DNA from 2 places in the Brevibacillus gelatini genome. Region 1 is predicted to be linked to the other one. Evidence: predicted binding sites of a transcription regulator. Region 1 holds the regulator's gene; the other holds the start of a gene.

Region 1 (4,210 bases):
ATCCACGACGACGGAATCGAACGTATCGCTGCGTACAATCCCTCTTTTTCCGATGTACACCTGATCCAGCTCGTACACCTCGTCCTTGAGAAAATCGACCCTGCCAAAGTACGGCTTGGCCCGTCCGTGATCTTGCAGGTAGCGCAAATCTTTTGCCTTGCTTGCGTTTACGACCTGTTTCACGTAATCATCGGTCGCATCCCGAATCTCTTCGCGCAGTCGCACGATCTCCTCATCGATCAATGCAATCGTCTCGTTCAGCTTGTTCTGTTCTGCCTCGTAATCGCGGTGCTGGGTACTCACACCCATCCCCCCTCTCGTCATTTATCCTGTTGTTATTGCATTTGTCTGGCGAGCCAGATTCCCGCCGCGCAAGAGAAAAGACCTATCCCAATACTGAGCAGGGCGTAAGCGAGACCGCGCAGCCATTGCCCCTCTCCCCAGAAGGAAACCACTTCCAGCGAGAACGTGGAAAACGTCGTGAATCCACCCAGCATTCCCGTGGTAAACAACAGATACAGTTCAGGCGAGAATCCTCCCCGCTCCTTGCCTATCACAAACAAAACGCCGATTGCAAACGAACCGATGACATTCGCCAGCCATGTGCCGACAGGCCAGCCTGGCAGATTTGCCACCTGCGCCAGCCCATAACGAAGCAACGAACCGACTGCTCCTCCAACTGCTACAGCCACCCAAGCCAACAGTTTCCCCTCCTCGCTCGCCAAACAGGCAGACTGCCATAAGGAACAAAAAGACACCCGAGCGTCAAGCAAGGATGTCTGCCGTATCAGCACAAACAAGTTTAGTGTTTTGGACGATGATCCTCAAGATCTTCCACATAGCGGATGGAATCCAGATTCGCTCGAAGCGACATTTTAACCGCATCGATGTACTTTTGGCGCAGCGCTTTTTGCTCTTGCTTTTCCTCGTCGGTCAAGCCCACTTCGCGCGATTTTTTGGCCAGTTCATTGATTCTTTTAATTTCCGCGTCAGATACCACTTTCCGGTTCCTCCCACTCAGTAGTAATGCCGCTTTATTATATCATATCAGTCGGAACTGGCAAGATAGCTGCCGACAGACAAGTGCCGAATCAGTCCGCTTCCGGGATGAACAAGGTCTGCCCCGGATAGATCAGATTGCTGTCGAGGTCGTTCGCGATTTTGATGTCCTGAACCAGATCACGCACATCCACCTGTTCCGACGGTTGATGACGCACAGCGATCGTCCAGAGACTGTCGCCGGAACGAACGGTCACTTCTTTTCCTTTTGGCGCTGGCGGCTCTGCTTGGGACGCAGAGGCAAACACCAGTTCGGTCAACAGGTAAAAAAAGAGAGAGGACGCAATCAAAAACAAAATAGCTTGTCCCCTCGTGATGCCAAGACGGACGCGGCGAGGCTGCTTTTTCTCAAAACGGTTATGGCTAGACATGACTTTCATCGTAATAACCCCCTGCAAACATACGTTCTATGTTTTCGTAACCCCATCTTAAATGAGAACATATGTTCATGTCAAGAAAAAAACAGACACTCCTGCAAAAATGTGTGCGGCTGCTCTACGCATCCGTTTCAGTTCGGGAGAAAGCCGGCGGCGCCGCTGCCTATTGCCCGGCTCTGCTGCTTTGACCTGCATGCATTAGCCCTCATCCCCTGTCAACCCATCCCCTATCGACTTAAAGGCTGATTCCGGGAAGGGCGCAAATCGAATCCATTTACCCGGTCAAAAAATCCTGTTCGCCTCCGGATCGAACTTATGTTTGTCGAACGCAAGATCCCATGGTATAATATTGGAAAACTTGTTCGAGAAATCAGGGGTGTCTCTCTATGTCAAAACTATCCAGCAGGCAACAAGCCATTATTGAATTCATTCGCAAGGAAGTTCGGGAAAAAGGCTACCCGCCATCCGTCCGCGAGATCGGCGAAGCTGTCGGACTTGCCTCCAGCTCTACCGTGCACGGCCATCTGGCGCGCCTCGAAAAGAAAGGGCTGATCCGCCGCGACCCTACCAAACCCCGCGCCATTGAACTACTTTCTGAGGAAGACCGCTTCCAGGACAACTTCGAAGACGCTGTCGTCCGCGTCCCTGTCATCGGTAAAGTAACTGCGGGACAACCGATCACCGCGATTGAGGATGTGGAAGAGTATTTCCCGCTTCCAGAAAATATCGTGACTTCTGACAAGGTGTACATGCTGCGTATTTCCGGGAACAGCATGATCGAGGCCGGCATCCTGGACGGCGACTACGTGATCGTGCGCCAGCAGAACGTCGCCAACAACGGGGATATCGTCGTCGCCATGACCGATGAAGACGAAGCGACAGTAAAACGCTTTTTCAAGGAGAAAGACCACTTCCGTCTCCAGCCGGAAAATGCAACGATGGAGCCGATCATTTTGGACAACGTCACCATTCTCGGAAAAGTCATTGGCGTCTATCGCCTCATCCACTAATGGTTTCCGCATATGCGCATGAAAAAAGGACAGCCCCCGCTGTCCTTTTTCGTCTCTATTCTACCTGGCAAGAAAAAACCAGACGATCATACCCACCTGCAACACCACTTTTACTACCGCGCTGCCCAGAAAGCCGACCAGCGAGCCGAAGCCCGCTTTGAGCGCTTTTTCCATCGGTTGCTTTTGCACGAGCAGCTCCACCAGCACCACAAGCACAAACGGCAATATCAGCATCCCGAGAGGCGGGAACACGAAGATTCCGAGAAAAATCCCTACGGCCGCAGCCACCGAAGACCATTTGGAACCGCCGTATTTTTTCACGAAGAACATGTTGGTCAACAGATCCGCCCCGTACAGCAAAATACTGAGCACGACCATCCCCCACCAGAAAGACGCTGGCAACCCCGCTCCCGGATCGGCGATGAAAAAGTGATAGAGCAAAAAGCCTGCCCACAGTAAAATCGTATCGGGCAATACTGGCAAAAAGATGCCGGCGATACTCAGTGCAAAAAGCAACAACACCAATATCCAAAGTACAATATCCATCTGTGAAGCACTCCTCTCACATAGGTATACGAGAAACAGCCGATTCAAGTTGCACTCTTCTCTCAGGAAGCTGTGAAATCGTTTGGGAGGAGCACCAGCACAAAAGATAGCAAAACGGAGGTTTTTCATGAAGCGGAACTGGCGCGACCTCTCTTACCTGCAAAATGGGACAAGCAAGCAAAAAGCCGCGAAACAGGCGATCGAGCAATCCGCCATCATGCAGCGACTGAAAGAATTTGATCCTGTGCTTGCGGGCACGATCCCTCTTGACATCGACATCGCCGACAGCGACCTGGACATCATTTGCGAAAGCTACGATCTCGACCGATTTGCTGCCATCGTTCGCGCTTCATATGCGGCGTATGAAGGCTACAAGGAAGCTCGTCTGCTCGTGCAGGGCGTGCCTACCTGCCTGATTTCGTTTTTTGCCTGCGGCTTCTGGTTTGAGCTGTTTGCCCAACCTCGTCCGGTCACAATGCAAAATGCGTATCGGCATATGGTCGTCGAACACCGTTTGCTTTTGCTCGGCGGCCCTAACGTCCTCCATGACATACGGCAGCTCAAGCAAAACGGCTTGAAAACGGAACCAGCTTTCGCCTCTTATTTTCACATCCCGGGAGACGATCCATACCAGGCGCTGTTGGAATTGGAGAAGTGGACGGACGAACAGCTTCACGCTCTGGTAAGGAGATAAAGGCCACCTGTCGCATCGGACAGCACGGAGCGTCCTGCAAAAACTGACGAACTCATCCCCCAAAGACGCGATGCAAATCGCAGACGGATGATTTATAATGGAAACGACTGCGCGGGCAATTGGTTGCCCGCATAAGAGCAAACGCCAGCGAGGGGGTGTATGGTTGGTGAATGGAATCAGTTTGCCAGATACTGCAACGTCTCATGCAAAGCCCGGAAATAAGGCGATACTTTGCATGAGGTGGACAGTCGTTTAGACAATTCATCGCCTTCTCTTACGTATCTCATTTCTTATTTCCTGGCTTTGCCCCTTATTTTTCACTTCAAAAAAATAAGGAGCGAGCGGAAATGAAATATGTAAACGCAGCGAGCATGCTGCCAGAAACTTTGATCGCAGAAATCCAGAAGTACGTGCAGGGAGAACTTTTATACATTCCAAAGCCAAAAACGTCCCATCACAAATGGGGAACCCGGACTGGCTTTCGCAAACAGCTGGACGAACGGAACAACGCCATCCGCAGCGCT
Region 2 (4,210 bases), 1.0 Mb from region 1:
GATTTGTCTTGATAGTAGTCGTAGTTTACGATGTTGGTGTGGATATCGGTTGTCTCAAGCAAGCGGAGCTTCAAGGTAGAACCGGTTTCGGCGCTCACGGGGGTAAGCGGGAAAGCAAGGGCGCTGACAATCAGGGACGTGCTGAGAAGAAAAGCAGCCAGCGTCTGTTTGTTTGACTTTTTCATTTCAGATTAACCTCCAATAAGTTCGCATAGAAGTACAAGCAAAAATATTTTATCACTAGAATGTGTAGATTGGTAGATAAATGCAGGTTAAGATTATTAAATTTTATCTATTGACAAAAAAGAAAGAATGGTATAAATATTCATCCGTTTGCTCGCGATAAATTTCTCGCCAATTACGAATCCTTGCGAGATTCACGTATGTCCCTCTTCAAACATGGCAAAACTAGGAAAAAAGGCTTGAGAAGGGGTTCATCAAACCATGCAAAAAAAATGGATGGTGTACGCATCGTGGAGTGCGGCACTTCTCACAGGGATCGTATTGGGTATCCTGCTGACAGGCAGTGGGAGCCAGGAAAACGGTCTGCTCCGACTGCTGCATACAGACTTCGGCAAGTCGGCAATGGTGGCAGGAAAGCCGTATGAGCTGGTGCTCACGCGCAGCTATTTGTGCGGCGTCCGGGATGAAGAACGGCAACCGATCGCTGCAGGGCATTTGCAGGAAGCGATGGGAGATTACAAAGGCTGGGAGATTGTGTCAGCCGATCCGAGCAAAATGATTTTACTGAAAAGGGAGCAGGACATTTCTCCTGCATGCAAGGAGAACGGACATTTTGGCTTGTCGGCGAACGGGATGCTGACATTGTTTCACGGGCTGCCTGCCGAGCAGGACGTCATCCAGACGTTTTACCGGATCAACACGGTGAAAATGGAAGCGAGCCTGCCAAAAGAGCAGTTGGAAAGCTTGAAGCGGGGCATCCGCATTCGCAATCTGGCAGAGTACAACAGCGTGCTGTCGACGTACGGAGAGTTTCAACTGGATGATGAATAAAAAAAGAGTGAGGCAAAAAGCCGGCGATCCTGCAAGGAGGATGGTCGGCTTTTTCTCTGCTGTCGTGCTTCCGTACCTTCGTTACAAGTCGATGGCGATAACCCGCCACCTGTCCCACGGCGTGGAGCGGCGCAGCACAAACGTCCACTCTTCATTCCTTTCGCGGTTGTCATGAGTGAAATAGGCGAGGTGGACATGGACTTCGGAAAGCAACGGTCCCCGTTCGTCAGAGGGAATGATGATCTCACTCTTGCGGACGGATGCCACGTTGGAAAGCCGGGCAGGCAGCGTGAAGCCGTCTGTCGTCATTTGTACAACATGGTTGTCCTGTTCGTGCAGGGCCGTGAGAAAATACCCTACCAGCTCCTCCGCGGTAGCTCCGATCATCGCCGTTGCCAGCGAGCCGGACGCTTTTTGGATCATCAGGCTGTGGCTGGGGTCGGGTTCCTTGCGTCTGTGAGTCGAGCTTCCGAAAAAGTGGATGCAAAAATGGCCGGGAAAATCATTGCCCGCAATCGCTCCCGCACCGTGCGGCATGCCGTGCATGGAAGCTGCAAAATAAACGCCGTTGACCTCGACGAGAATCGCCCTGCGCTTCCAGCTCCATTTGCCCTGGTAAATCTTTTTCATCGTCTGCGTATCAGTGCGCGTCAGCGGCTGCACATCGGCGTGTCTGCTGCCTGCACGGCGCTGGACGTGGAACCGCTCGCCTGTCTCCAGGTCAATGACGGTGGCGTACTCCATGCGGCCGAAAATGTTTTTGACCTGCTCCCACGGAATCGCTTTTGCGTAATGAACGCTCTCCACATGCGCGACAAATTCCTCGATTCGTTGCTGTACATCCGCCGGCAAAAGGTATTGCAGCGGCTTGTCGCTCGCAAACAATTTCCCGTCGTGATCGTACACAAACTGGTGCTGTTTAACGGTCAATGTGGCCCGAACCCAGTGAGGGTGCACGAACGCTGCCACCTTTTTTGCGGCAAACAGCCGTTTGACGAACGAAGGCTGGGTATAAAAGCTCAGCGTAGAGTGAAAAGCCGAGGCTGGCGAAACCGAGACAGAGACGGTGACGGTTTCTTTGCCCTTCGCCTGGGCGGACTGCTCCGGGCAGAAGGTGGCGAGAAGAAGAATGGCAAGCAGGAAAGCGGTCAGCAAGCGTCTCACCAGATCAGCACCTCCCTCTATATGGTTTGTCGGCAAAGTTGCGAAAAATGAGCTGTAAATGTTGGCATCATAAGGCCAGAGGCGTGACGCCATACTGTACTCATACGGCGAGCGAAGGAGGAATCTTCTCTTATGTCTACCATGCCCAGAGGTAGCTACAAGGACCAGTTCCACCAGCGTTTGTACGTTCAGCTGAACCAGGGACACAACAAGCTCAATTACCAGCAGATCAACCGGATCAGGGAGCAGATGCAGAGCGGCGTAGATGAATACGCGCACATGCAGCATGATGTGTCGGATTCGCTTGGAATGAACAAACACTAAATGCGACGCCGTATGATTGCCCGTTCCTTTTGGCAGGAGCGGGTCTTTTATATGGAAATACACGTTCGCTTTTTTTGCGCTTTGTGATACAGTAGAGAGTAGAGACTTGGCAAACGGAGAGTGGACCATGCGCATATTAGGAATCGACCCTGGCATTGCGATCGTTGGGTTTGGGGTTCTGGATAAACAGGGTAGCCAATTGCGTCCCGTCCAGTATGGAAGCATTCAGACAGAGGCAGGCTTGCCTGTTCCGCTTCGCTTGAAGCAGATTTTTGAAGCGATGCAAAGCCTGCTGGAAACGTATCGACCGGATGAAATGTCAGTAGAAAAACTGTTTTTCAATAAAAACGTGACCACGGCCTTCACGGTGGGGCAGGCGCGCGGCGTCATCCTGCTTGCGGCGGAGATGGCCGGAGTGCCCGTCTATGAATACACGCCCATGCAGGTCAAGCAGGCGGTGACAGGCTACGGTGGGGCGGAAAAGAAGCAGATTCAGGAAATGACCAGGCTGCTGCTCAGGCTCAAGGAAGTGCCAAAGCCTGACGACGTGGCGGATGCCTTGGGCATCGCGATTACGCACGCACAGTTTCGGACGTTCATCTCCATCTCGGAAGGAGTTCAAAAATGATTGATTTTGTGGAAGGGACACTTTGTTACCTCGATTCAGAATACATAGTGGTAGAAGCGGGAGGGATCGGGTATCGCCTGTTTTGTCCCAATCCGTACCAGTTTGTGCGCTACGAAGGCAAAAAAACGAAGCTGTACACGCACCATCACGTCCGCGAAGACGCGATTTTGCTCTACGGCTTCGCTACCCGTGACGAACGCGACCTGTTTCGCAAGCTGCTCGACGTGAGCGGCATCGGGCCAAAGGGCGGCCTGGCGATTCTCGCGGCGGCAACTCCCGAGCAATTGGTCATGGCGGTGCAACAGGAAAACGTGACCTATTTGACGAAGTTTCCTGGGATCGGCAAAAAGACTGCGCAACGCATCATACTCGATCTCAAGGACAAACTGGTCGGATACACGCCATCAGCGATTCTCACGGTCGCGGCAGGCGATCTGACAGCAGGCGAGCAGGCGGTTTCTGCGCTGAACGAGGCGCTGGAAGCGTTGACCGCACTCGGTTACTCGGACGGCGAGCTGCAAAAGATCAGAAACGCGCTGGCGGAGAAATCAAAAGAGGGCGAAAGTGTGGAAAAGCTCATCAAACAAGGGCTTGCCCTGCTTATGAGGGGGTAGGATTTTGGATCAGCGAATCATTACGACGCATATGAACTGGGAAGAAGATGCGGCGGAGCTGAGCCTCCGTCCTCGCTATTTGAATGAGTACATCGGACAGCAGCATGTGAAGGAAAACCTGAAAATTTTCATTGAAGCGGCGAAAATGCGCAAGGAATCCCTGGACCACGTCCTGCTGTACGGACCGCCGGGGCTGGGCAAGACGACGCTGTCGCAAATTATCGCCAACGAGCTTGGAGTCAACATTCGCACGACGTCCGGCCCTGCGATTGAGCGGCCTGGCGATCTGGCGGCGATTTTGACCAACCTGCAGGAAGGCGACGTGCTGTTTATCGACGAGATCCACAGGCTGAACCGAAGCGTCGAGGAAGTGCTTTATCCGGCGATGGAGGATTTTGCGCTCGATATTATCATCGGCAAAGGGCCGAGCGCGCGCAGTGTGCGCCTCGATTTGCCGCGGTTTACG

Evidence for each region. The regulator LexA, encoded in region 1, represses DNA repair genes until DNA is damaged. The targets are predictions, from matches to a motif close to CGAACATATGTTCG.
Region 2: ruvC (crossover junction endodeoxyribonuclease RuvC) is a predicted target of LexA. The motif match lies at 2,557-2,570, and genes of this name have one in related genera.

What each region holds. Positions count from the first base shown of each region.
Region 1 is NZ_CP154342.1:2,565,124-2,569,333, forward strand. Features, by position in the region: gene AAFJ72_RS12240 (HelD family protein) at 1-303, opposite strand, end outside; gene crcB (fluoride efflux transporter CrcB) at 336-692, opposite strand; gene AAFJ72_RS12250 (DUF896 domain-containing protein) at 803-1,000, opposite strand; gene AAFJ72_RS12255 (LysM peptidoglycan-binding domain-containing protein) at 1,092-1,439, opposite strand; gene lexA (transcriptional repressor LexA) at 1,823-2,446, shown strand; gene AAFJ72_RS12265 (DUF456 domain-containing protein) at 2,507-2,992, opposite strand; gene AAFJ72_RS12270 (DUF4269 domain-containing protein) at 3,120-3,686, shown strand; gene AAFJ72_RS12275 (CD3324 family protein) at 4,034-4,210, shown strand, end outside.
Region 2 is NZ_CP154342.1:1,516,291-1,520,500, forward strand. Features, by position in the region: gene AAFJ72_RS07500 (bifunctional 2',3'-cyclic-nucleotide 2'-phosphodiesterase/3'-nucleotidase) at 1-185, opposite strand, end outside; gene AAFJ72_RS07505 (BofC C-terminal domain-containing protein) at 445-1,014, shown strand; gene AAFJ72_RS07510 (hypothetical protein) at 1,096-2,178, opposite strand; gene AAFJ72_RS07515 (hypothetical protein) at 2,311-2,502, shown strand; gene ruvC (crossover junction endodeoxyribonuclease RuvC) at 2,630-3,130, shown strand; gene ruvA (Holliday junction branch migration protein RuvA) at 3,127-3,744, shown strand; gene ruvB (Holliday junction branch migration DNA helicase RuvB) at 3,749-4,210, shown strand, end outside.